Regions from separate parts of the Streptomyces sp. MK7 genome, predicted to be linked through region 2. Evidence: riboswitches for the same ligand, from Rfam matches in the RefSeq annotation. Region 2 holds a riboswitch; each other region holds the start of a gene.

The links. A riboswitch is a leader RNA that binds a small molecule or an ion and turns the genes downstream of it on or off. The one in region 2 is predicted to bind cyclic di-AMP.
Positions count from the first base shown of each region.
Region 1: another riboswitch for cyclic di-AMP. It lies ahead of R2S09_RS22350 (transglycosylase SLT domain-containing protein); the one in region 2 lies ahead of R2S09_RS23005 (M23 family metallopeptidase).
Region 3: another riboswitch for cyclic di-AMP. It lies ahead of R2S09_RS20695 (C40 family peptidase); the one in region 2 lies ahead of R2S09_RS23005 (M23 family metallopeptidase).

Region 1 is NZ_JAVACL010000020.1:117,472-123,491, reverse strand. Features, by position in the region: gene R2S09_RS22360 (DUF2092 domain-containing protein) at 1-422, opposite strand, end outside; gene R2S09_RS22355 (polyprenyl synthetase family protein) at 704-1,714, opposite strand; cyclic di-AMP (ydaO/yuaA leader) riboswitch at 2,307-2,492, shown strand; gene R2S09_RS22350 (transglycosylase SLT domain-containing protein) at 2,496-2,987, shown strand; gene R2S09_RS22345 (Cof-type HAD-IIB family hydrolase) at 3,008-3,814, opposite strand; gene R2S09_RS22340 (FAD-dependent oxidoreductase) at 3,929-5,131, opposite strand; gene R2S09_RS22335 (ATP-grasp domain-containing protein) at 5,338-6,020, opposite strand, start outside.
Region 2 is NZ_JAVACL010000021.1:137,308-143,327, reverse strand. Features, by position in the region: gene R2S09_RS23015 (pitrilysin family protein) at 1-571, shown strand, start outside; gene R2S09_RS23010 (pitrilysin family protein) at 568-1,956, shown strand; cyclic di-AMP (ydaO/yuaA leader) riboswitch at 2,181-2,343, shown strand; gene R2S09_RS23005 (M23 family metallopeptidase) at 2,356-3,114, shown strand; gene R2S09_RS23000 (GntR family transcriptional regulator) at 3,314-3,973, shown strand; gene R2S09_RS22995 (HPr family phosphocarrier protein) at 4,263-4,544, opposite strand; gene R2S09_RS22990 (GNAT family N-acetyltransferase) at 4,733-6,020, shown strand, end outside.
Region 3 is NZ_JAVACL010000018.1:50,437-56,456, forward strand. Features, by position in the region: gene bioB (biotin synthase BioB) at 1-986, opposite strand, end outside; gene R2S09_RS20675 (8-amino-7-oxononanoate synthase) at 1,134-2,261, shown strand; gene R2S09_RS20680 (DUF397 domain-containing protein) at 2,300-2,530, opposite strand; gene R2S09_RS20685 (helix-turn-helix transcriptional regulator) at 2,563-3,423, opposite strand; gene R2S09_RS20690 (ATP-binding protein) at 3,663-4,121, shown strand; gene R2S09_RS20695 (C40 family peptidase) at 4,230-4,703, opposite strand; cyclic di-AMP (ydaO/yuaA leader) riboswitch at 4,707-4,921, opposite strand; gene R2S09_RS20700 (hypothetical protein) at 5,260-5,568, opposite strand; gene R2S09_RS20705 (ATP-dependent Clp protease proteolytic subunit) at 5,576-6,020, opposite strand, start outside.

The DNA of each region.
Region 1 (6,020 bases), on a different contig from region 2:
ATCAGCGAGACCTTCTGCCGGTCCGGGCCGTCGGCCGCGACGCGCAGGGTGTGCGTGCCGGCGGCCAGCTCGGTCAGTTTGGTGCTCGGGTCGGCCGACGATCCGTCACCGCCCTTGGCGGCGCCGGAGAGCAGGCCGCTCTCCAGACCGCCGAGGTTCGGCAGACCGAGGTCGGTGGTGATCTTTGCCGTGCCGGACAGCTGCTGGACGTCCGACTTGGCGATTTTCTCGATGAGTTGCTGCGCGGTGATCTTCGGCAGGTCCGGGTCGCCGGAGTCGGCGAGTGCGGGGACGAGCCCGATGGTCGCCGCCGCCACCCCCACCACCGCGACCGGGACGACGTAGCGCGCGGCCTTGCGCCGCGCCGAGTGCGGGTCGTCGACCGCCGCGTTCCTGGTGTCGTCGGATTCGTACGGTGCCATGTGTGCCTTACCTCCGTCGTCGGCGGCGGCTGCCCGTCTGTACTGCTCCCACCCCGAGCCGCCATTCTCACCCGAATCGGTGAGGAGTGGTGTGGTCCGTGGTTTCCATCTGACCAAATCGGCCGCGCGGAAGCGTCAGACCGCGGAGCCAACTCCGCGTACGCCTGCGGTATGACACGAAGCGGCGGCGTCTCCACCATCCCGTAGGGGTGGGGTGGAGACGCCGCCCGCGATCTGTGAGGAGAACCGGCCCCGGCCGGCCGCTTCGGGGAGGACCGGCCTCAGCCGGCGCGGTGCACCACCGCGTCGCACAGCTGAAGCAGCGCGGCCTTCGCGTCGCACTCGGGCAGCGGCGCCAGCGCGGCGCGCGCCTCCTCCGCGTACCGCACGGTGTCCCGGCGGGCCTGTTCCAGGGCGGGGTGCTCCCGCAGCGCCGCGAGCGCCTCCGCATGCCGCGCGTCGTCGCTCAGGTCGGAGTCCAGCAGCTCGCACAGCGCGATGTCCTCGGACAGTCCCAGCCGCTGCGCGCGCTCGCGCAGCCGCAGCACCGGCAGGGTCGCGATGCCCTCCCGCAGGTCCGTCCCCGGGGTCTTGCCGGACTCGTGCGAGTCGGAGGCGATGTCCAGCACGTCGTCGGCCAGCTGGAAGGCGACGCCCAGCCGCTCCCCGTACTGCGTCAGCACGTCCACGACGGTCTCGTCGGCCCCGGACATCATCGCGCCGAACCGGCACGACACGGCCACCAGCGACCCCGTCTTGCCGCCCAGCACGTCCAGGTAGTGGTCGACCGGATCCCGTCCGTCCTGGGGCCCCGCCGTCTCCAGGATCTGCCCGGTGACGAGCCGCTCGAACGCCAGTGCCTGCACGCGGACCGCCTCGGGCCCGAGGTCGGCGAGGATCTGGGAGGCCCGGGCGAACAGGAAGTCGCCGGTGAGGACCGCGACGGAGTTGCCCCAGCGGGTGTTCGCGCTGGCCACTCCGCGCCGCACCGCGGCCTCGTCCATCACGTCGTCGTGGTACAGCGTCGCCAGGTGGGTCAGCTCCACCACCACGGCCGCGGGCACGACCCCCGGCGCGTACGGGTCGCCGAACTGCGCCGCCAGCATCACGAGCAGCGGCCGGAACCGCTTCCCGCCCGCCTTGACCAGGTGCTGCGCGGCCTCGGTGATGAAGGGGACCTCGCTCTTGGTGGCTTCGAGCAGCCCTTCCTCGACAGCCGCCAATCCGGCCTGGACATCGGCTTCGAGAGCCTGGTCCCGCACGCTCAGCCCGAACGGCCCGACGACGGTCACGAGGGGTCTCCTGTCTGCTGGTGTCTGCTGGCGCTTACACGGTTTGTCGATAGGTCGCTGCCATCACTCAAGTCAGCGTATCCGGTCACGTTTCGATCACCGATGGCGCCCACCTATACAGGCCAGGCGGTATCGGATCACGCCCGATATGTTTTCGTTCACCACATATGAACAGATATTTATCGACTTACCTCTCCCTACCCGCGGCCGCCCCCACTCGCACACATGCGCACAGGTGCACACGTACACACAGGCCACGACGTCACCCGAAGTGACGACCGTCACGCCCGCACACTCCATGGCCCGATTTAACCCTATTGCCATCTATATTCCGCTTAGCCGTAATTGCTCCTCGTCCCATGAAACCGTGAGTTGGGTCACGCCGGGCCTTCGACCCTCCGTGCGCCCCGTCTCCTTGCCTTCCCTTCCCCCGCATGCCAGTTGACCCTTGGCAACAGCAAAGGATCAAGCACCCCAAACGCCTCAGATCAAGGTCAAACAGGACGATCTGTAATCCGAGCACTTGTTCCGGGCGTGTGCTCTCGCATACGTTCCCGGTCCATCGAGCGGACGCCGAATCCTGCCGCCGCCCGATGCCCATCGACCGAACCACTCATGGCAGGAGCGGGGGACCCAGGTAAGTCGCCGGGCCGGAGCGTCGTACGTCGTCGTACGCCGTGCCGGAACGGCTTGGGGTGAAGCCATGTCCTCCGGGACACGGCCGGGCACCTCCCCGCCCGAACCCGACAGCTCACCTCGCAGGCGTAGGAGAGGAATTCCCATGCCCGCACAGGTCCAGCGCCGTACCCGCGCCGCTCGTCTCGTCCGCACCCTCGCCGTCAGCGGCACCGGTGCCGCCGTCCTCGCCCTGCCGCTCATCGGCGCCACCAGCGCCTCCGCCGCCACCCCGGCCAAGAGCACCACCACCAGGGCCGCGAGCACGGTCGCCTATCCGAACAACCTCGACGGCTGGATCCGCGAGTCCCTCGCGATCATGGCCGACAAGGGCATCCCGGGCAGCTACAACGGCATCTACCGCAACGTGATGCGCGAGTCGTCCGGCAACCCGCGGGCCATCAACCTCTGGGACTCCAACGCCGCCAAGGGCATCCCGTCCAAGGGCCTGCTGCAGGTCATCCAGCCGACCTTCAACGCGTACCACGTGGACGGCACCTCGTTCGACATCTACGACCCGGTCGCGAACATCACGGCCGCCTGCAACTACGCGGCCGACCGGTACGGCTCGATCGACAACGTCTTCAGCGCGTACTGATCGGTCGTCCCACCTGTTCTCTAGGGGAACAACCGCTCGAGGACGACGGCGACGCCGTCGTCCTCGTTCGACAAGGTGACCTCGTCGGCCACGGCCTTCAGCTCGTGATGGGCGTCGGCCATGGCCACACCCCGGGCGGCCCACTGGAACATGGGGATGTCGTTCGGCATGTCACCGAAGGCCAGGGCGCTGTGCCGGCCGAGCCTCAGGCGCTCGGCGGCCAGCGCCAGCCCGGTCGCCTTGGTGATGCCGCACGGCTGCAGCTCGACCGTGCCCGGCCCCGACATGGTGACCGTGGCGAGCGAACCGACCGCGCCACGGGCCACCTCGGCCAACTCGTCGTCGGACAGCACGGGATGGCGCAGCAGCACCTTGCTGATCGGCGCCTGCCACAGCTCCTCGCGCCGCTCGACCCGCGACGCCGGCAGGGTCGGGTGCGGCATGCGGTACCCCGGCTCGATGAGCGTGAGCCCGTCCGCTCCGTCCTGGTCGACCGCGGCGTACACCTCCCCCACCTCGGCCTCGATCTTGCCGAGCGCGGTCTCGGCCGTCTCCGTGTCCAGCGTGACCGACCACAGCAGACGGTCCGCCGCCGCGTCGTAGAGCTGCGCTCCCTGGCCGCACACCGCGAGGCCCGTGGAGCCCAGGGCCTTCAGCAGCGTCCGGACCCTCGGCGCCGGCCGGCCGGTCACGACGAGGTGCCGGGCACCGGCCGCCGCCGCCCGCGCGAGCGCGGCCAGGGACCGCTCGGACACGGTGTCGTCGCCGCGCAGGAGCGTTCCGTCCAGGTCGGTGGCGATGAGGGCATAGGCAAGGGGAGCGGGCATGATCAGAGAATACGGATCCGCCGCACCCCCGGCCCCACCGGAACCGGACGACCCCCGCGGCCCCCTCCTTACCGGCCACCTCCCTCCAACTCGCCTCCGGCGTCCGCGAGATGCTCAGCCGTGTGCCGCCGCCAGGTGGCGTGCCAGCCGTGGTGAGGCGAACTCCGTGCCGCACACGAAGCGCATCACCGGGCCGTACGACGCCGCCGCCGGCAGCCCCGTGAAGTACAGGCCCGGGACCGAGGAGACGTAGCCCGCCCCGAGCTTCGGGGCACCCCGGCTCACCGCGAGCTCCGTGCGCAGCTCGTGGCCGAGGAAGCCCAGCGCGGCCAGGTCGACGCGGTAGCCGGTCGCCGCCACGATGTGGTCGGCGGTCAGTTCCCGGGTGCTGCTGCCCAGGGTGCGCACGGTCAGTGCCGCGCGGCCGTCGAGCGCCTCGGCGCGAACGATCCGGGCCACCTCGACGACCGGCACCGTTCCCTCGAAGCGGTCGCGCAGCCACCAGGCGCCGAGCGGGCCGAGGACCCGTCGGGCCAGGTAGTGGCGTACCTGGGCGGGCAGGCGGCGGTAGGGGTGGGGGTAGTGGCTGAGCGCCCACAGCGACCAGGCGCGGCCGAAGGGGGACTCGGGGCGCAGCCTGGGCTGGTCCCAGGGCGGGGCGCCGAAGGCGACCTTGCCGCGGCCGCGCGCCACCACCCGCACCCGCGCGCCGGCCTCCGCCGCGAGCACGGCGGTCTCCAGCGCGGACTGGCCGGCACCTACGACGATCAGCTCCTTGCCGGCGAACCGGGTCAGGTCGTGGTGCTGGGAACTGTGGGAGACCCCGCCGGCGGGTGCGGGGCCGTCCGGTGCCGCGCCGGCCAGCTCGGGCGGCAGATGGGCGAGGCCCGACAGGCCGGTCGCGACCACGACCGCGCGCGCGGCGAACTGCTCCCCGGAGTCCACCTTCAGCTCGAAGCCGCCGCCCGGCCGCCGGTCGACCGACACGACCCGGGTCCGCTCCAGTTCGGGCACCAGCCTGCGCTGGAACCACTCGCCGTAGGCGACGAAGGTCTCCACCGGGATGATGTCCTCGTCGGTGACCAGCCGCTCGATGCCGGCCGCGTCGCAGTAGTCGACCAGAGTGTGGCCGCGCCGTGGGCAGTCGATGGTGGAGGCGGCCGGGGTCGACTTGAGCAGCATTCCGGCGGGCATGTGGTCCCGCCAGGCGACCATGGGCTCGCCGAAGGCACGGACCGGAATGCCGCGTGCTCGCAGGTGGGCGGCGGTGGACAGGCCGTAGGGCCCGGCACCGATGACTGCTACCGGATGGTTCACGAAGTCCCTCCCCAGGACGTGCTGATGCGTCACTTCACGGGCCGTCGCGGTGGGCGTGGCCGACCGCGGGGACGACCGCCGGACACGGCCGGCGGTGCCACCGGTTCGACGGGTGGATGCGGGGCTGTGGGGGCGTGAGGGCGTGAGGGTGCCGGGCTGCGGCGGTACGGGGTACGCACGTGCGGGCGGTTGCCCGTGGCCGGTGTCTAACCGGCCGTGCTGCCGCGGCGTTTGGTACGCCACAGCTGGTAGAGGTGGATCGCGCCCGGCCGCACGAAGCGCGCGAGCATGGTGAGGAACGGCAGCGGGTCGTCACCCGCGAGCCAGGCCAGTTCGGTCCCGCTCGCCTTCGCCGGAGCGTGCGGTGTGGTGTATCCGCTGCGCCGGTAGGCGATCAGGGCGGGCAGGTCGATGTTCTCCACGACATAGCGGTGGCCGGCCCGCTGTTCCCCCTCGGGAACGGGCCGCCCGGTCAGGTCGAGGTGCATGGCGCGTACGACGTCCACCCCCGACTCGCTCTCGAAGAGCCGGAACTGGGCGCCCATGCGCGGGTTGAAGTCGAGCAGCTTGTACTGTCCGTCGCGCCGGTCGAAACGCAGGTCGAGGTCGATGATTCCGGTGAAGCCGATCTGTTTGATGAAACGCGCGGCGAGGTCGGCGAGTTCCGGGTTGTCGACGACGTACGCGTTGGCCGTCATCCCCGCGTGCGGCGGCCAGGAGCGGACCTTCACGCCGGTGAACATCGCGAGCGGCGTGGAGTCCTGGTCGAAGTAGGCGTGCACGATCCAGTCCTCGGCCTCCTCCCGGGGCAGGTACTCCTGGAGGATCACCCCCGGCCGCTCGCCCCAGTCGCGGGCGAGCGTGAGCAGTCCCTCGCGGGTGGCGATCC
Region 2 (6,020 bases):
GCACGACGGCACGCGCGCGTGCGACGCGGCCGACCTCGCGCTGACCATCCTGGGCGGCGGCGAGTCCTCCCGCCTCTACAACCGCCTGGTGCGCCGCGACCGCACCGCCGTCGCGGCCGGGTTCGGCCTGCTGCGGCTGGCCGGGGCGCCCTCCCTGGGCTGGCTGGACGTGAAGACCTCCGGTGACGTCGAGGTCCCGGTCATCGAGACCGCCATCGACGAGGAGCTCGCCCGGTTCGCCGAGGAGGGGCCCACGGCCGAGGAGATGGAGCGCGCCCAGGCCCAGCTCGAGCGCGAGTGGCTGGACCGGCTCGGCACGGTCGCGGGCCGCGCGGACGAGCTGTGCCGGTACGCGGTCCTCTTCGGCGACCCGCAGCTCGCCCTGACCGCCGTCAAGCGCGTCCTGGAGGTGACGCCCGAGGATGTCCAGGAGGTCGCCAAGGCGCGCCTGCGCCCCGACAACCGCGCGGTGCTCGTCTACGAGCCGACCACCGCCGACACGCCCGAAGCAGGCGACGCCCAGGACGAGGACGCCGCGGCCACCGACGACACCGAGGAGGCGGCGAAGTGACCGAGCTCGCCACGATGGACTTCCACCCCCAGCCCAAGGCGGGCGAGGCCAAGCCGTGGGCGTTCCCGGCGCCCGAGCGCGACACGCTGGACAACGGCATGACCGTCCTGCGCTGCCACCGCCCCGGCCAGCAGGTCGTCGCCGTCGAGGTGCTGCTGGACGCCCCCCTGGACGCCGAGCCGGCCGGCCTGGACGGTGTCGCCACGATCATGGCGCGGGCCTTCTCCGAGGGCACCGACAAGCACTCCGCCGAGGAGTTCGCCGCCGAGCTGGAGCGCGCCGGCGCCACCCTCGACACGCACGCCGACCACCCCGGCGTACGGCTCAGCCTGGAGGTCCCGGCTTCCCGCCTGGCCAAGGGACTCGGCCTGCTGGCCGACGCCCTCAGGGCGCCGGCGTTCGCCGACTCCGAGGTCGAGCGGCTGGTGCGCAACCGGCTCGACGAGATCCCGCACGAGCTGGCCAACCCCTCCCGTCGCGCCGCCATGGAGCTCTCCAAGGAGCTGTTCCCGGCCACCGCGCGCATGTCGCGCCCGCGCCAGGGCACCGAGGACACCGTCCGCGGCATCGACGCGGCGGCCGTACGCGCCTTCTACGACCGGCACGTCCGTCCCTCCACAGCCACCGCCGTGGTCGTCGGCGACCTCACCGGCATCGACCTCGACGAGCTGTTCGGCCAGACCCTGGGCGCCTGGACCGGCTCGCCGGCCAAGCCGCGGCCCGTGCCGGCGGTGCGCGCCGACGACACCGGCCGCGTGGTCATCGTGGACCGCCCCGGCGCCGTCCAGACCCAGCTGCTCATCGGCCGCATCGGCGCCGACCGGCACGACCGTGTGTGGCCCGCCCAGGTGCTCGGCACCTACTGCCTCGGCGGCACCCTCACCTCCCGTCTGGACCGCGTCCTGCGCGAGGAGAAGGGCTACACCTACGGTGTGCGGGCGTTCGGCCAGGTGCTGCGCTCGGCCCCCGACGGCTCGGGCGCCGCGATGCTCGCGATCAGCGGCTCGGTGGACACGCCGAACACCGGCCCGGCGCTGGACGACCTGTTCACGGTGCTGCGCAAGCTCGCCGCCGAGGGCCTCACCGACGCCGAGCGGGACGTCGCCGTGCAGAACCTCGTCGGTGTGGCGCCGCTCAAGTACGAGACGGCCGCCGCCGTGGCGAGCACGCTGGCCGACCAGGTCGAGCAGCACCTGCCCGACGACTACCAGGGGACGCTCTATCAGCAACTCGCCGCCACCGGCACGGTGGAGGCCACCGCGGCGGTCGTCAGCGCCTTTCCGGTGGACCGGCTGGTGACGATCCTCGTCGGTGACGCGGCGCAGATCGGGCAGCCCGTGGAGGCCCTGGGCATCGGCCGGGTGAGCGTCGTCGCGGCCGAGTAGCGGCCCTCGGGGACACCGTCCGGCAGCGGACGTGAGGCACGCGCGCGTGGGGCCCTGGTGACCGAAGCGTCGTCAGGGCCTCACGATGTCCGAATTGGGGGAGAGGTTGCCTGTCTGCCCTGTGGCATGCGCTACAAAAGTCCGGATCGGTTTGGGAACTGACAGCGCGCCCCTCTAGCGTCGGTCCGGCTGTTCGTCGGGCAGTGCGCCGCACCCGCGGCACCGGACAGCCATCGCCGAGTCCCCGTACGGCGCGAGCCAGGGGAGCCGGGGACCCACCCAGTCCCTGGGGTGAATCGGACACCCGCGCGCGCAGTGAGGGGTCCGTAGGAGACCTTCCTGCTCCGAACCCGTCAGCTAACCCGGTAGGCGAGAGGGAAGGAAAGGACCAGCCTCTACATGGCGTTCACGCGCGCCACCGGGAAGCATCGCCGCCCCAGCCGGATGCACCGCACCACCGCCCGCGCGGTGGGTGCCGCGGCGCTCACCACCACCGGAGTCCTCGGTACTCTCGCCGCCGCACCGGCCCTGGCCGCCGAGGTCCCCGCCCCCGAGGAGACCGGCCTGACCCCGGTCATCACCATCGGCGACAGCATCGCCGAAAAGATCGACGCCCAGGCCGCCGCCCAGCGGCAGGCCGCCGAGCAGAAGAAGGCCGAGGAGGCCGCGCGCCAGAAGGCCGCCGAGCTGGCGAAGAAGGAGCGCGAGGCCAAGGAGCGCGCCGCCCGCGAGGCCGAGCGCAAGCGCCTCAACGCCTTCGTGCCGCCGATCTCCGGCTCGTACGTCTCCACCGGCTACAAGGCCGGCGGCTCCCTGTGGTCCTCCGGCTCCCACACCGGCATCGACTTCCACGCCGCGAGCGGCACCTCCGTGCACGCCGTCGGCGTCGGCACCGTCGTCGAGACCGGCTGGGGCGGGGCGTACGGCAACCAGATCGTGATCAGGATGGCCGACGGCATGTACACCCAGTACGGCCACCTGTCGTCCATCGGCGTCTCGGTGGGCCAGAAGGTCGTCCCGGGCCAGCAGATAGGCCTGTCCGGCGCGACCGGCAACGTCACCGGACCGCACCTCCACTTCGAGGCCCGCACCACCCCGGACTACGGCTCCGACATCGACCCGGTCGCCTACCTCCGCAAGCACGGTGTGAACGTCTGAGCGACTCGCGCAGCCCTGCCCGAAAGCCCCGGCCGGTGAAGCCGGGGCTTTCGGCGTTCCGGGCGCGGCGCTGTCCAAAAAATATCCATGGATTCCGGCCCGCCGTCGGAAATTCCCGCTCACTGGAATAGAGTCACGGAACGGGCGTCCGGTGTGGCGCACAACGGGGATTCCGGCGGGATTCAGGCGGAGGTCGGTCATGCGTATTCCGGCGCACTCGGTGTGCACGGCGATCCGGGACGACATCGTCGCCGGAGTCCATGAGCGCGGCAGCCGGCTCACCGAGGAGGTCCTCGCCCGCCGCTACGGCGTCTCGCGGGTCCCCGTGCGAGAGGCCCTGCGCACCCTGGAGGCCGAGGGCTTCGTGGTGACCCGGCGGCACGCCGGGGCGTGCGTGGCGGAGCCCACCGAGCAGGAGGCCGCCGACCTGCTGGAGATGCGGCTGCTGCTGGAACCGCTGGCCGCCTCCCGGGCCGCCCAGCGCCGCACGGAGGCCCATCTGAAGGTGTTGCGCGGCCTGGTCAGGCTGGGGCAGGAGCGGGCCGCGAGCGGCGGCGGCGAGGAGCTGCGGTCCCTGGGGAGCTGGTTCCACGAGACGCTCACCCAGGCCTGCGACAGCCCGGCGCTCACCGCCATGCTGACCCAGCTGCGGCACAAGATCGCCTGGATGTACTCGGTGCCCGTCCCGGCCGACCCCGTGGAGTCCTGGGCCGAGCACGGTGCCATCGCCGACGCGGTGGCGCGCGGCGACGGCGAGCGCGCGCGGGCGCTGACCGCCCTGCACGCCGAGCGCGCGACCGCCGCCCACCGCGTGAGGACTTCGCAACGTCCCGTAAACACATCGGGAGCGCGGAATTAACGTGAGGGCCGTATACAAAGAGGGGAATTCGGAGTGGGGGTATTTGCCCTGCCCGTTTTCATGGACGGCTTTCAAGTGCGTCGGAATTTCGTTCGGAGCGTTGTGCGGTCGATTCGTCTGAGCCGATCCACTGCGTCGACCCTCCGAGCCGGTCTACCCGGCCGATCTGATGAGGCCGATCCGCGGCCGGTCCGCTCAGGGACGAGCCGGAAAAAGCGAAGCCGCGCCGCCCGGCCCGGGCGACGCGGCTTCGGTGCTCGAGACGCGACGTCAGCGCTCGATCGGACCGTCAGACCGTCTCGGGAAGCTCCTCGAGCCCCTCGGAGACCAGCTTGGCCAGCCGGTCCAGGGCGGCGTCCGCGCCCTCGGCGTCGGAGGCCAGGACGACCTCCTCGCCGCCCTGGGCGCCGAGGCCGAGGACGGCCAGCATGGAGGCGGCGTTGACGGGGCTGCCGTCGGCCTTGGCGATCGTCACGGGGACACCTGCGGCCGTGGCGGCCCGGACGAAGATGGAAGCGGGGCGGGCGTGGAGGCCCTCGGCCCAGCCGACGTTGACGCGGCGCTCAGCCATGTGATGCTGCCCTTCGGTGTATCAGGGTTGTCTAGACCAGTTTCCCACACGTGGAGCACGCCCGGAGCGGCACGGTGTCCCGTTCCGGAATGCGTCGGACCGCGGCCTCGATCCGATGGGTGTCCTTGCGCGGTTCCTCCACAGACTGCCTCGCGCCGTTGTCGGACGCTAGCCGTACTCTGGGCCCCATGCAGACCTCGTCGGACCGGCATGAGTATCCCGCCCACTGGGAGGCCGACGTGGTGCTGCGCGACGGCGGCACCGCACGGATCCGCCCCATCACCGCCCAGGACGCCGACCGCTTGGTCAGCTTCTACGAGCAGGTCTCGGACGAGTCCAAGTACTACCGCTTCTTCGCGCCCTATCCGCGTCTGTCCGCGAAGGACGTCCACCGCTTCACGCACCACGACTTTGTGGACAGGGTGGGACTCGCGGCCACGATCGGCGGCGAGTTCATCGCCACCGTACGCTATGACCGCGTCGGCGCCGGTGGCGTGCCCGCCTCCGCACCGGCCGACGAAGCGGAGGTCGCCTTCCTGGTGCAGGACGCCCACCAGGGGCGAGGAGTCGCCTCGGCCCTCCTGGAACACATCGCGGCCGTCGCCCGCGAGCGCGGCATCCGCCGCTTCACCGCCGAGGTGCTGCCCGCCAACACCAAGATGATCAAGGTGTTCACCGACGCCGGGTACACCCAGAAGCGCAGCTTCGAGGACGGCGTCGTACACCTGGAGTTCGGCATCGAGCCCACGGACCGCTCCCTGGCCGTGCAGCGCGCGCGGGAGCAGCGCGCCGAGGGGCGGTCGGTACGCCGCCTGCTGGTGCCCGGCTCGGTCGCCGTCATCGGGGTGGGCCGCACCCGCGGGGGCGTGGGCCGCAGCGTCCTGGACCACATCCGCGAGGCGGGGTTCACCGGCCGGCTGCACGCCGTGAACCGCGCCTTCGGCGAGGACCGGCGGGAGATCGACGGGGTGCCCGCCCACCGCTCGGTGCGGGAGATCGAAGGACCCGTGGACCTCGCGGTCGTGGCCGTACCGGCCGAGCAGGTCCCCGAGGTCGTCGCCGAGTGCGGCGAGCACGGTGTGCAGGGGCTCGTCGTGATCTCCGCGGGGTACGCGGAAAGCGGCCCCGAGGGGCGCGAGCGCCAGCGCGCACTCGTGCGGCACGCGCGCGCGTACGGCATGCGGATCATCGGGCCCAACGCCTTCGGGATCATCAACACCTCGCCGGACGTCCGGCTGAACGCCTCTCTCGCCCCCGAGATGCCCCGCCCGGGCCGCATCGGGATGTTCGCCCAGTCCGGGGCGATCGGTATCGCGCTGCTGTCCCGGCTGCACCGGCGCGGCGGCGGCGTGACCGGCGTCACGGGAGTGTCGACCTTCGTCTCGTCCGGCAACCGGGCGGACGTGTCCGGCAACGACGTCCTGCAGTACTGGTACGACGACCCCCACACCGACGTCGCCCTGATGTACCTGGAGT
Region 3 (6,020 bases), on a different contig from region 2:
GTCACCTGGTCGGCGCCCTCCACCTCGAACCCGGCGTCCGCGATCATCTCCAGGTCGGCCTTGCCGGCCTGGCCCTCGCTGGTCAGGTAGTCACCGAGGAAGATCGAGTTGGCCAGGTGCAGCGCGAGCGGCTGCATCGTGCGCAGATGGACCTCGCGGCCACCGGCGATCCGGACCTCCACGTCCGGGCAGACGAACCGGACCATGGCGAGGATCCGCAGACAGCGCTGCGGGGTGAGGTTCCACTCCTCGGCCAGCGGGGTGCCCTCGAACGGGATGAGGAAGTTCACCGGCACCGAGTCCGGGTCCAGCTCGCGCAGCGAGAACACCACGTCGACCAGGTCCTCGTCGCTCTCGCCCATGCCGGCGATGAGCCCGGAGCAGGCGGACAGCCCGGCCGCGTGCGCCTTGGTCACCGTGTCCACCCGGTCGGCGTAGGTGTGGGTGGTGGTGATGTCGCCGTAGGTCGCCTCGGAGGTGTTGAGGTTGTGGTTGTAGGCGTCGGCCCCGGCCTCGCGCAGCCGGTCGGCCTGGCCGTCGGAGAGCAGCCCGAGACAGGCGCACACCTCGACGCCCTCGTTCTGGTCCTTGATGGCCTTGATGGTCTCCGAGACCCGGTCCACGTCACGGTCGGTCGGGCCGCGACCGCTGGCCACCAGGCACACCCGCTTGGCGCCGCCGGCCAGCCCGGCCGCCGCGGCCCGCGAGGCCTCGTCCGGCTTGAGCCAGGTGTACTTGAGGATGTCCGCCTTCGAGCCGAGCCGCTGGGAGCAGTAGGAGCAGTCCTCGGGGCACAGGCCCGACTTGAGGTTGACCAGATAGTTGAGTTTCACCCGTCGGCCGAACCAGTGGCGGCGCACCTTTCCGGCCGCCGTCACCACATCGAGCAGGTCGTCGTCGGAGGTGGCCAGCACGGCCAGAGCTTCCTCGCGGGTCGGCAGCTCGCGCCGAAGCCCCTTGTCCAGCAGCGTGTTCAGCAGGTCCATGAGAGCTGATCCTGTCCTAAGGGACTGCCCCCGGCCAAGGAGAGTTTGCACAACTACCGACGGTTCGACGTGTGGGTATTGCCACACGATGCCCGGCTGGTCGTCCGGCTAGTGTCTGTGCACTGCCTACAAAAGCGCGGAGGAACCATGGCGTTCGGCTGGATCGACGAGCAGGCGGACGCACGCCGCCGGGCCGGACTCGTACGGACCCTGCGTCCCCGCCCGGCCGACTCGCCGCTGCTGGACCTGGCGAGCAACGACTACCTGGGGCTGGCCCGCCACCCCGAGGTGACCGACGCGGCCGCCGTGGCGGCGCGCACCTGGGGCGGCGGCTCCACCGGCTCCCGGCTCGTCACCGGCACCACCGAGCTGCACACGGAACTGGAGCGCGAGCTGGCGGACTTCTGCGGCTTCGAGGCGGCGCTCGTGTTCTCCTCCGGATACGCCGCCAACCTCGCCGCGGTCGCCGCGCTCGCGCCGCACGGCTCGCTGATCGTCTCCGACGCGGGCAACCACGCCTCGCTCATCGACGGCTGCCGGCTGGCCCGCGCCACCACACAGGTCGTCGCGCACGCCGACCCGGAGGCCGTGCGCAAGGCGCTCGGCACCCACGCCGGCGAGGCGGTCCTCGTCTCCGACACGGTGTTCTCCGTCGACGGCGACGCGGCCCCGCTGGCCGAGTTCGCGGCGGCCTGCCGGGAGCACGGCGCGGGGCTGGTCGTCGATGACGCCCACGGCCTGGGCGTCCTCGGCCCCGGCGGCCGCGGCGCCCCGCACGCCGCAGGGCTCGCGGGCGCCGACGACCTGGTGGTGACGGCCACGCTGTCCAAGTCGCTCGGCAGCCAGGGCGGGGCCGTGCTCGGACCTGCCCGGGTGATCGAACACCTGATCAACGCGGCCCGGACGTTCATCTTCGACACGGGCCTGGCCCCCGCCGCGGCCGGGGCGGCCCTCGCCGCCCTGAGACTGCTGCGCCGCGAGCCGGAGCGGGCGGTGCGGGCGCGCACGGTGGCGACCGAACTGCACGCACGCCTGACCGCCGCGGGGCTCGAGGCGGTGCGCCCGGACGCCGCGGTGGTCTCCGTGCGGGCGCCCTCCCCGGAGAGCGCCGTGCGCTGGGCGGCCGACTGCCGTGCGGCGGGCCTGGCCGTGGGCTGCTTCCGTCCTCCTTCCGTGCCCGACGGCATCTCACGGCTCCGGCTGACCGCCCGTGCCGACCTCTTTGGGGCTCAGATCGAACGCGCTGTACGGGTGATCGGCGAAACGCGGCCATGAGTCGGCGTGACACGGCCGTGCGCCACCGGATACGGACCTCAGATGCGGTGCACCGCGGCCGTGAAGTCCGCCCAGCTCTCGGGGGAGAAGAGCAGTGCGGGTCCGGTCGGGTCCTTGGAGTCGCGCACGGCGAGCAGTCCGGCGCACGGCCCTGAGGCCGGCCGGGCCGTCTCGACGCAGTTGTTGGCTCCCGTGCTGTAGCTGCTGCGCAGCCACCGCACACCGTGCAGATCGGTAGGGGAAGGTACGTGCCGCAGCAAAGCGGACATGGTGCCTCCTTACGCGGTTGCGTGCCGTGCCGTCACTTGTCGTGGTGTATCGCGGCGATGAACTCCAACGAGTCCTCGATCGAAAGCGCGTGGTACCGAAGGGAGTTGAAGGCCTCGGTGTAGGCCTCTAGGTCTTCTTTCCGTTCGAGATGGAGGCTACTCGTCAAGTGGTCGAGAACAACGACGTCCAGATCAGAAGTGTTCGAAAATGAAAAGATTACGAAAGGACCGGTGATGCCGATATGCGCTCCGGCGGCGAACGGCATTACCTGGAGCCGGACTTGGGGAAGCCGGGCCGCCCTGGTCAGGCGTTCCAGCTGCCGCGCCATCACCTCCGGCCCGCCCACCTCCCGGCGCAGCACCGCCTCGTCGAGCACGGCGTGCAGCTCCAGCGGCGGATCGGCCCGCAGCACGTCCTGCCGGGCCAGCCGCACCTCCACCAGGGCGTCCAGCCGGTCGTCGTCGAGTCCGTCCACGGCGGCCCGGGTCACCGCGCGGGCGTACTCCGGGGTCTGCAACAGCCCCGGGACCACCGAGGTCTCCAGGGTGCGCATCGCGGTGGCCTGGGACTCCAGGCTGATGAAGTCCCGGTACGTCGGCGGCAGTACGCCTCGATAGGCGTGCCACCAGTGCTGCCGTTCGTCGCCGTCGTCGGAGCCCGCCAGCACCATGAGCAAGTCGCGCAGCTGGGAGTCGCGGACCGCGTAGGCGTCCAGCAGTAACCGCACATCGGCCGGTTTGACCCCGCTCGCGCCGGTCTCGATCCGGCTCACCTTCGACTGGTGCCAGCCCACCAGTCGGGCCGCCTCACCACTGGTGAGGCCCGCACCGGCGCGCAGCGCGCGCAGTTCGGCGCCCAGCTTGCGGCGGCGCACCGCGGGACCGTGCTGCATCGACTGCTCCTCACTCCTTCTGGGCTCCTCGGTGACAGCCTCCGGAAACCCGGGCCGAATCCGCTCTGCCGTCGCACAGTTCACCGCTTCGAGCGACAGATATATGCATATCTTGGTGGATCGCCACCCGTGACCGGCCCGGTGGTGGCAGTCTGACGGCGAAGCACCAGTCCGGGACCGTACTCGAACCATCCGCTCCGTGTCGGACCGCGGTCCCGCGGGAAAGGGACGACGTCGCCATGGCAGACCATCTGGAAGCATCCGTCACTCTGCCGAGCGATCCCGCCTCGGTCTCCGCCGCCCGGACCTATGCGGTGGGCACCCTGGCGGAGTGGGGCCTGCCGTCGGACACGGATGCCGCCGAGACCGTACGGCTCATCGTCTCCGAACTCGCCACCAACGCCGTCCAGCACACCCTCGGGCAGTCACCCACCTTCACGGTGGACCTGGTCCTGGAACGTGACGAACAGCTGCGCATCGGGGTGACCGACAGCCACCCGCGCTTCCCCAGACGACTGCCGGCCGCCGTCCAGCAGGACAACGGCCGGGGGATGGTGATCATCCGCTGGCTCACCGCGGAGTGCGGCGGCAGCCTCACCGTGCGGCCCACTCGCGAGGGCGGCAAGACGGTCTGGATCGAGCTCCCGTGGACCTTCGAGGACCGCCCCGTGACGACGGCGGGCCGACGGGAATCCTAGGCATGGGCCGGACCGGGCCGGCGGGAGCCGGCCGGCGTGGCTGACGGGGTGCGCAGCAGCCCGGGGCGGTGGCGGCGGCCCAACGGCCGCGCCACCGCCCCGGGCTCGTCAGCTGACCCGGCCGTACCAGACGCTCCGGGTCCAGATCTTCTGCAGCCGCACCACGTCCCCGGTCTTCGGGGCGTGCCAGATCTTGCCCCCGCCGGCGTAGATGCCGACGTGGTAGACGTAGGAGCCCGAGTGGAAGAACACCAGGTCCCCGGCCCTGCGGCTGTGTGAGGAGATGTGGCGGGTCTTGTTGTACTGCTGGGCGGCCGTGCGCGGCAGCCTCTTGCCCGCCTTCTTGAACGAGTACAGCGTGAGCCCGGAGCAGTCGAACCTGCGCGGACCGGTCGCTCCCCACTGGTAGGGGGAGCCCTTCTTGGACGCCGCGATCTTGAGCGCCTTCGTCGCCAGGGCCGCGGCCGAGGCGTCCGGCGCGAAGCCCGGTACCACGATCGAGCCACCCACGGCGGCGATGGTCAGGGCCGAGGCCGTGCCGGCCCGGGCCATGAACGACGGGACACGATTGAGCGCAGTCATGCGCAACCCTTCGTCAGCCGCCTGTGAAGGATGACCTGTCGGATTCGGGCTGGCGAAGTAGCCCGGCCGCGTCGGACGCGGCTTCACCCCAAGGGCTGCTCGGCCCGGCCATGGCGTGACCGAACCGGCGACCCGTCGTGCTCGGGTCCTCCACTCCTGCCGATCCACTGCCGTCGACCGGTCGTCCGGGCGGCGGCAGGACTCGGCGTCCGCCCGGACCGCCCCGCCGCTGCGGCGGGGGCTTGTCGTCAGACAGGGATCTTGGCTCACGGATGTCCGAAAATCCCAATGAAACCGGGGATTTGTGTTGTTACTCACCACTCATCCGTTCGGGTGGACACCCATACCTTCGAACGTCTGTCGCTTTCCGGGGCGAGGCCCGGACCAGCGCCGTAACACCTCATTGCGCCAAGTGGGGCAGGCACGTTGCGCAACCGCTGCGGCCCCGAAAGAGGATGGCCGTTTCCACCGAAAGGCGGCACGTCATGTGGTCCGTTCCGGTCCATCTGCGCGCGCCGTGTCTCCGCAGCCCGGCCGTCGTGCGGCTGTGAGGGCGTCAACTCGCGCCAGCGGACGGCACGGTGACGCGGGCCGTGCGTTGGTCGCCGTCCAGGATCCGCAGCGCCCGCGCAAGCGTCGCCGCGTGCAGCTCCGTCTCGCCCCGCTGGTGCATCAGCGTCAGTGCGTCGCGCAGCTCGGCCGCCCTGCCGACCAGGGCCTGGGCGGCCCGCAGGCCCCGGTAGGTGTCGCCGGACCGGCCGGGGTTGATCCGGCCGAGCAGGTCCACCACGTCGAGGTAACGGTCGATCAGTTCCGCCTCGGCGCGGGTCAGCGCGGGCAGCGGCGGCAGCTCGGGTGGCAGCATCGTCGGCTCACCCCGCGTCCGGTGCGGTCCGTGCGGCGTCGCGGCCCGGGACGATCCGGTCCACCAGCCCGTACTCCAGCGCGCCCCGCGCGTCCAGGACCCGCTCGCGGTCCAGGTCCGCGGCCACCTGCTCCGGGCCGCGCCCGGTGTGCCGTACGAGCATGTCCTCCAGGCGGGCCCGCACGCGCAGCAGCTCCTCCGCCCGGACGGTCAGGTCCGACACCTGCCCCTCCACCGGCTCGGGCAGCGACGGCTGCCGCAGCACCATCCGTGCCCCGGGCAGCGCGGACCGCTTGCCCGGCGCGCCCGCGGCCAGCAGCACGGCGGCGGCGGCGACGGCCTGGCCCAGGCAGACCGTCGCCACGTCGCAGGAGACGAACGCCATCGTGTCGTGGATCGCCGCCATGGCCTCGAAGGAGCCGCCGGGCGAGTTGACGTACAGCGAGATGTCC